Regions from separate parts of the Cutibacterium avidum 44067 genome, predicted to be linked through region 2. Evidence: riboswitches for the same ligand, from Rfam matches in the RefSeq annotation. Region 2 holds a riboswitch; each other region holds the start of a gene.

Region 1 (2,259 bases), 780 kb from region 2:
GTCGAGATCGACGTGTTCGGCGATGAGATCACCCAGGCCGGCGACCTTGGAGGCGGAGTCCTCCCACTCCCCCGCCGGGACCAGACCCAGGTGGCGAGAGGGCACGAAGATCGACTCGGTGCGCGGAATCCGTCCCAGCACCGGGATGCCGAGTCGGTCGAGTCCGCGCACGACCTCGGCACCATGACGAGGAGAGGCGACCCGGTTGAGGATCACACCGGCGATCGTGACATTCGGATCAAACGTCGCCAGACCTGCCACCACTGCGGCGTGGGTGAGGGACGCATGAGCGGTGTCGACGACCACGACCACCGGGGTCTGGGTCGAGGTGGCGATCTCGGCGCTGGACCCGCGTCCGGTCCCGAGCTGGCCGTCGAAGAGGCCCATCACTCCCTCGATGACCGCAATGTCCGCCGCATCGGGGGTGACGAAACCATGGGCCAGCAGCGGGGCCATGAGCTCGTCACCACACATGACGGAGTCCAGGTTGCGGCCCGGACGACCACTGGCCATCGAGTGGTAACCGGGATCGATGTAATCCGGCCCAACCTTGAACGGCGCCACCGTCCGGCCAGTGGCACGCAGGGCTGCCATGAGACCGGTCGCTACGGTCGTCTTGCCGCCTCCCGACGCCGGGGCGGCGATGAGGATTCGTGGAATGCGCATCACCATTCGATCCCCGCCTGACCACGCTGACCGGCGTCGAAGGGGTGCTTGATCTTGGTCATCTCGGTGACGAGATCTGCGGCCTCGACGAGGGCTGCCGGGGCCCGACGGCCGGTGATGACGACGTGCTGGGTGCCGGGTCGGTTGACCAGTGTGTCGACGACCTCGTCGACATCGAGCCATCCCCAGTCCAGCGGGTAGGTGAACTCGTCAAGAAGGTAGAAGTCAAGCGCCTCGCTGGCCAGGAGCTCCGACACGTGTCGCCATCCCTCGCGGGCAGCGGCCTCGGGGTCATCGGCGGCATCGAAGGACCGTGCCCAGGACCATCCGGTCCCCATGACCTCCCATGTGACGGGCCCGCCGACGCCGGTCTCCTCGTGGAGTTTCCCGAGAGCTTGCAGGGCGTCCTGCTCGCCGACATGCCAACGTCCGGACTTCACGAACTGGAAGACGCCGACCCTCCACCCTTGGTTCCAGGCGCGCAGGGCGGTGCCCATCGCCGCTGTCGTCTTGCCCTTGCCCTCGCCGGTGTTCACCGCAAGAACTGGCCGTAACCGTCGCTGTCTGGTGGACAGTCCGTCGTCTGGTGTGGCGCCACTGCGCGCGTGCGGCATGAACGACCTCCTTGCGGGTCCGCGCCCGTCGGGTCACGGGACTTCCGTAACCTGACCCGCAGGATCGACCTGGCTCGCGCTGAGGCGCTCACAGTGGCGGGACCGCTCCGGATTCACACCGGATTCCTCCCCGAGGGCCATAGTCGATTGTGTCACACGGGTCGGGTTGTCCTCACCCGGCACTGCCCTAAGCTTCCCTCATGACCCATGATCCTGACGCCACCCTCCTCGGACGCACGCCTGGCCTCGACGAGACGCACTTCGCTCATGACGGCCTCATCACCAAACATCCGGTGAGGGCCGTCGCTCTGGCAGCGTTGCGACCCATGCCGGGCCAGCTGCTGTGGGACCTCGGCACCGGCGCCGGGTCGATCGGTGTCGAGTGGTGTCGCACTGATCCGACCTGCCGAGCCATCGGGGTGGAGCGCAAGGCAGAACGGGCCGCCAATGCCCGCACGAATGCCGCAGAACTCACTCTGCCCGGCCAGTTCGAGGTCATCGACGCCGACCTCACCAAGGGGCTGCCGGAGGGACTGCCCGACCCGGATGCCATCTTCATCGGCGGCGGGGCGACGGAAACTCTCGTCACCCAGTGTCGACCGCGTCTGCCCATCGGGGGACGGCTCGTCGTCCATGGGGTGACGATGGAGGCCGAGATGCTCGTGGAATCCTTGCACCGGGACCTAGGCGGCGACCTCATGAGGTTCGGCGTCGAGACCGCCGACAGCATCGGCCGACTGCGGGGCTGGAGACCGGCCCGCACCGTCGTGGCGTGGACCTGGCAGCACACTGAGTGACGACGAGCCACCCAGTGTGCACAGTTGTCTGATCCTGGACTCAGCTGATCTGGGAGGCCAGCAGGCAGGCAGCCCGCATCTGCTCGGCGGTGGGGCGCACATGGCGAGACGCCGCCGAGACTCGGATGTAGCCACCGGTCGCCGGGAAGCAGATGAACCGGTCGGTGGGAAAACCAACCCGG
Region 2 (2,259 bases):
GGCATCTGGTTCACTACGGCTCGTTCGCTGTGGGTGGCTTCGGCCTCATCGTCGCCGAGGCCACCGCAGTGAGCCCCGAAGGCCGTATCAGCCCTTATGACACCGGGTTGTGGAATGACGACCAGGTAGCAGCCTGGCGCACCGTCACCGACGCCGTTCACAGCCTGGGCGGCAAGATCGCGGTGCAACTGGGCCATGCCGGACGCAAGGCCTCCACCGAGAAGTGGTGGCCGGGATTCCATGGCAGCGTGGTGCCTCCCGAGCACGGCGGCTGGATTCCGGTCGGACCGACCGCCGCGCCGGCGGACGGCAAGCAATACGTCGGCCTGCCCGTCACCACCCTCGACGAGGACGGCATCGCGAAGGTCATTGACAACTTCCGCTCCGCTGCTGCACGTGCCGTGGAAGCTGGGTTCGACGCCGTCGAGATTCACAGCGCCCACGGTTACCTGCTGCATCAGTTCTACTCGCCGCTGTCCAACACCCGCGCCGACGGCTGGGGCGGTGACTTCGACGGACGTGTCCGCCTGCCACTGGAAGTTGCGAAGGCTGTGCGTGACGCCATCCCTGACACCATGCCCTTGTTGGCACGTCTGTCGGTCACCGACTGGCGGGACGACGGCTGGCAGGTGGAGGACTCCGTCGAACTGTCGCGTCGTTTTGCGGAAGTCGGAGTTGACCTCCTCGACGCCTCCTCAGGAGGAAACTCGTCGGCGCCCATCCCCGTCGCCCCGGCCTACCAGGCTGACTTGGCAGCTCGAGTGCGCACCGAGGCGGGCATTCCCACCGCCACCGTCGGCATGATCTGGACCGCAGAGTTGGCCGAGGAGCTGCTCCAGAAGGGCAGTGCCGACGCCATCATGATCGGACGGGCAGCTCTGCGGGACACCAACTGGCCGTTGCGCGCCGCCCACGAGTTGGGAGTTCCCAACGAGGACGCGCCGTGGCATCCGGCGAGATTCCGGGGAGCGTGGCGCTGAGGACGTGGAGTTTCAGCGTTTCTGACGCTCGACGAAGCCCGGTGACGGCGGCGTGTTCGGTGCCACGAATCCGCCGGCCGTCAGGGGGTCGTCACGGTGTGCGTCCATGAGACGCCCAAAACGCTCAATGCCCCTACATCTTGTATTGACTCTTATTGATCAGCGTTCATATAGTGGCGACTGCACATGGTTCCCGTGTTCGCACGGGCCAAGAGGGAATCCGGTGAGAATCCGGAGCTGCCCCGCAGCGGTATACGAGAACGACCGCCGTCATCACGCACTGTGCTTCGGCATGGGAAGCGACGGCCAGTAGGCAACAAGTGCTCGTGAGTCCGAAGACCTGCCAGGTGTGGTCCCGCAACCGCGGGGCCCGGTTCGCGATCTCGCGGGAAGTGTCGCAGCGTTCATGGGGACCAGTGTCCCCGCCGCATTCCGCCCGGTCGCGTGCCTACGGCATCGCACGGAGGAATTGCAATGAGCGCCGACCCCATCTCGACCATCCGCGTCCGCAAGCGCGACGGATCCCTGGCCCCTTACGACGGCAACGAAGTCGCCGCATCCATCATTGACTCAGCCCGTGGGCTCGACGACGCCGTTGCCCGGGCAACCCTGCTGCAGGCCGAGGTGGAGATCACCCTATTCGACGGGATCACCACCGACGCCTTGGACGAGGCCGTCATCCAGGTGGCTCTGGGCAATGCCAAGGACGACCCTGCCTTCGACACCATTGCCAGCCGAATCGCCGTCAAGAAGCTGTACAAGGAGGTGTTCGGCGACACCCACGACGGTCTCGGTGACGCCAGCCCCGAGCGGGTGCGAGACCTCCACCATGCCTACTTCCCGCGCACGATCGACAAGCTCGTCGCCGACGGCCACCTTGACGAGCGACTGGGGCGGCTCTTCGACCTCGACGCCCTCGCCACGGCCCTTGATCCCGCCCGTGACGACCTCATCGGCTTCACCGGCGTGCGCACCATGGTCAACCGTTATCTGCTGCGTACCCCCGACCAGCGAGCGTTGGAAGTACCGCAATACTTCTGGATGCGCGTGGCTATGGGGCTCAGCCTCACCGAGGACGATCCGACCTCCTCTGCCCTCGCCCTCTACGACTCGATGAGCAACCTGCGTCATCTCGCGGCTGGATCCACCCTTGTCAACGCGGGCACCCCGGCTGGCCAGCTGTCCAACTGCTTCGTCATGCGCACCGAGGACGACTTGGAGCACATCGCCCGGACGATCCGTGACGTCATGTGGATCACAAAGGGCACCGGCGGCATCG
Region 3 (2,259 bases), 930 kb from region 2:
AGCCTGGAACTCGGCCCAGGCGGCCTCCTCCAGCTTCTTGGTCAGGGCCTCGACGTAGAAGGAGCCACCAGCCGGGTCATTAGCGCGACCAATGTTGGACTCCTCGGCGAGGATGATGCCGGTGTTGCGGGCGATACGACGCGAGAAGTCGCTCTTCGGCAGGCCGATGGCGGCGTCGAAGGGCAGGGTCGTGACGGCCTCGGCACCACCGACAGCAGCACCGAAGGTCGAGATGGTGCCTCGCAGGATGTTGACGTAGGGATCGTCACGGGTCAGCTCACGCCAGCTGGTGACGGCCTCCTGGCGGGCACCACGCTTGGCGGCCGGCACCTCGAAGACCTCACCGACGCGGTTCCACAGGGTGCGCAGGGCGCGTAGACGGCAGATGGTCAGGAACTGGTCGTGGGTGGCGGACACCCGGAAGTTGATGGCGTCGAACGCCTGCTCGGCGGTCAGTCCCTGCTCCATGAGAGCGCGGATGTACTCGACGCCGGTGGCGATGGCCCAGGCGAGCTCGTGCACGTCGCCGGCACCAGCGTTGTGGTAGATCGTGGCGTCAACGACGAAGGCGCGGGAGTTCTTGTACTTCTCGATCTTCCTGACCCACTCGCCCATGCCGGACAGATCCGGGGTGCCACCGTTGAGGGCGGCGAAACCGATCGGGTCCAGACCGAGGTTGAACGACAGTTTGTCGGGCTCGATCTTGGAATCGGCGTAGACCTTGAGGAGGGCCTCGGCGGCAGCCTCCTGGTCGTCGCGGCTGGAGACCTCGACCTTGGCCAGGTCCAGCAGCACGTCCTTGAGATCGCCGGCAATGTCCTCGGGGTTGATGGCGTCGGCACCGACCCGCAGCCACAGGGACGTCACGCCACGCTCGAGGTCAGCGATGACGGCCTTCTTGGTGAACTCGACGTCGGGATCCTCGTGAAGGGCTCGGACGTCCCACGCGTCCATGCTGCCGTCACGGATCGTCGTGCCGCGGGTAAAGGGCGGTACGCCCGGAGCGCCGAGCTTCTCGGAGGCATCCTGACGCCGGTACATCGGCTCGATCTGGATGCCGTCGACCGTGGTCGGCTCGAGGCGCTTCATTCCCTGCTCGATGTTGAGTTCCTTGCCCTCGGGGCGACCCCGGTTCAAGACTTTGAGGACCGCGTCCTCCCACTGTTCGTGGGTGACCTTCGGGAAGTCCCCGGCCAGGCTCAACTCCTCGGGCATCCTGTCCTCGACGGGCTTGGATGCGAGGTTGTCAGGATCAGTCATTCGTCAGACTCCTGCTCCGCTGTGGATGGTTGGACGACCTCGGCCGGCCCTCGAGACCTCGGACGCTGTGGCACACGCGGAGTGCACCACACGCTCTGGCAGGTATTCGGACTCATGGGCACCTCGTCTGCCGACGAGTCCTACGTCACCGCTTCCCAGACCGAAGCCCAGTGCTTGATCGACGTCCACCCGGTCCGAGAACCAGATGGGCGACGATGGTGATGTCGTTCCCACTCACCGCTGCGGGGCAGTTCCGGAGTTTCACCGGATTCCCTCTTACCGCCTTGAAACCCCGGATGGGATTCCTCGGCACCAGCACCTACGATACTAGGCTGCGCACAATCGCCTTCACGCAGCGGGGGTGCATGTGCACGATTGTGCGAAACGAACGTGAGCGGCCTTTCACCGTGCTTTCCGAACCTGCAAGGTCCGGGGCCGGGCAGCGACGGCATCAATCCAGTCGCGCAGGTGGGCGTGGACATGTCGACGGTTCACCTCATTGAGGATCTCGTGGCGCGCCCCGGGGTAGAGAACGAGGTCCACCTCACGCGAGCCCGAGTCGCGCAACTGACGCGCGACCTGGCGCACTCCCCTGCCGGAGTCCCCCACCGGGTCCTTGGCGCCCGACATCAGCAAAATGGGCAGTGCCGGTGGAGTCGCTCGGAAGATCTCGGTGGAGTTGGCGAGTTCGATGAGTCGGACGAGTTCGCGGTAGAAGGCTGCGGTGCAGACGAAACCGCACAGCGGGTCGTCGTTGTAGGCGTCCACGACGTGAGCGTCTCGGGACAACCAGTCATAGTCGGTGCGGGCCGGCAGGAAGGCTCGGTTGAAGGACCCAAAGGACAGCGTGTTGAGCAGCGGGCTGCGGGAGTCCTCCCCCACCATGAGCACCTGGGCCTGGGCCAGCCCGGTGGCGACAGTGCTCAACGGCCCCAGGGAGGAGCCGGTGCCGATGATGACCAGGCCGGCCATCTCGCGTCCCCGACGAACGGCCAGGAC

The links. A riboswitch is a leader RNA that binds a small molecule or an ion and turns the genes downstream of it on or off. The one in region 2 is predicted to bind cobalamin.
Region 1: linked by a shared signal. The riboswitch ahead of cobO (cob(I)yrinic acid a,c-diamide adenosyltransferase) and the one ahead of PALO_RS00495 (ribonucleoside-diphosphate reductase subunit alpha) in region 2 are both predicted to bind cobalamin.
Region 3: linked by a shared signal. The riboswitch ahead of mutA (methylmalonyl-CoA mutase small subunit) and the one ahead of PALO_RS00495 (ribonucleoside-diphosphate reductase subunit alpha) in region 2 are both predicted to bind cobalamin.

What each region holds. Positions count from the first base shown of each region.
Region 1 covers NC_021064.1:1,847,888-1,850,146, forward strand. Annotated here, with positions in the region: gene cobBC (bifunctional hydrogenobyrinic acid a,c-diamide synthase/histidinol phosphate aminotransferase CobBC) at 1-666, opposite strand, end outside; gene cobO (cob(I)yrinic acid a,c-diamide adenosyltransferase) at 666-1,280, opposite strand; cobalamin riboswitch at 1,321-1,457, opposite strand; gene cbiT (precorrin-6Y C5,15-methyltransferase (decarboxylating) subunit CbiT) at 1,481-2,077, shown strand; gene PALO_RS08520 (DUF4118 domain-containing protein) at 2,118-2,259, opposite strand, start outside.
Region 2 covers NC_021064.1:106,111-108,369, reverse strand. Annotated here, with positions in the region: gene PALO_RS00500 (NADH:flavin oxidoreductase/NADH oxidase) at 1-980, shown strand, start outside; cobalamin riboswitch at 1,151-1,342, shown strand; gene PALO_RS00495 (ribonucleoside-diphosphate reductase subunit alpha) at 1,455-2,259, shown strand, end outside.
Region 3 covers NC_021064.1:1,699,020-1,701,278, forward strand. Annotated here, with positions in the region: gene mutA (methylmalonyl-CoA mutase small subunit) at 1-1,260, opposite strand, end outside; cobalamin riboswitch at 1,341-1,592, opposite strand; gene PALO_RS07770 (alpha/beta fold hydrolase) at 1,663-2,259, opposite strand, start outside.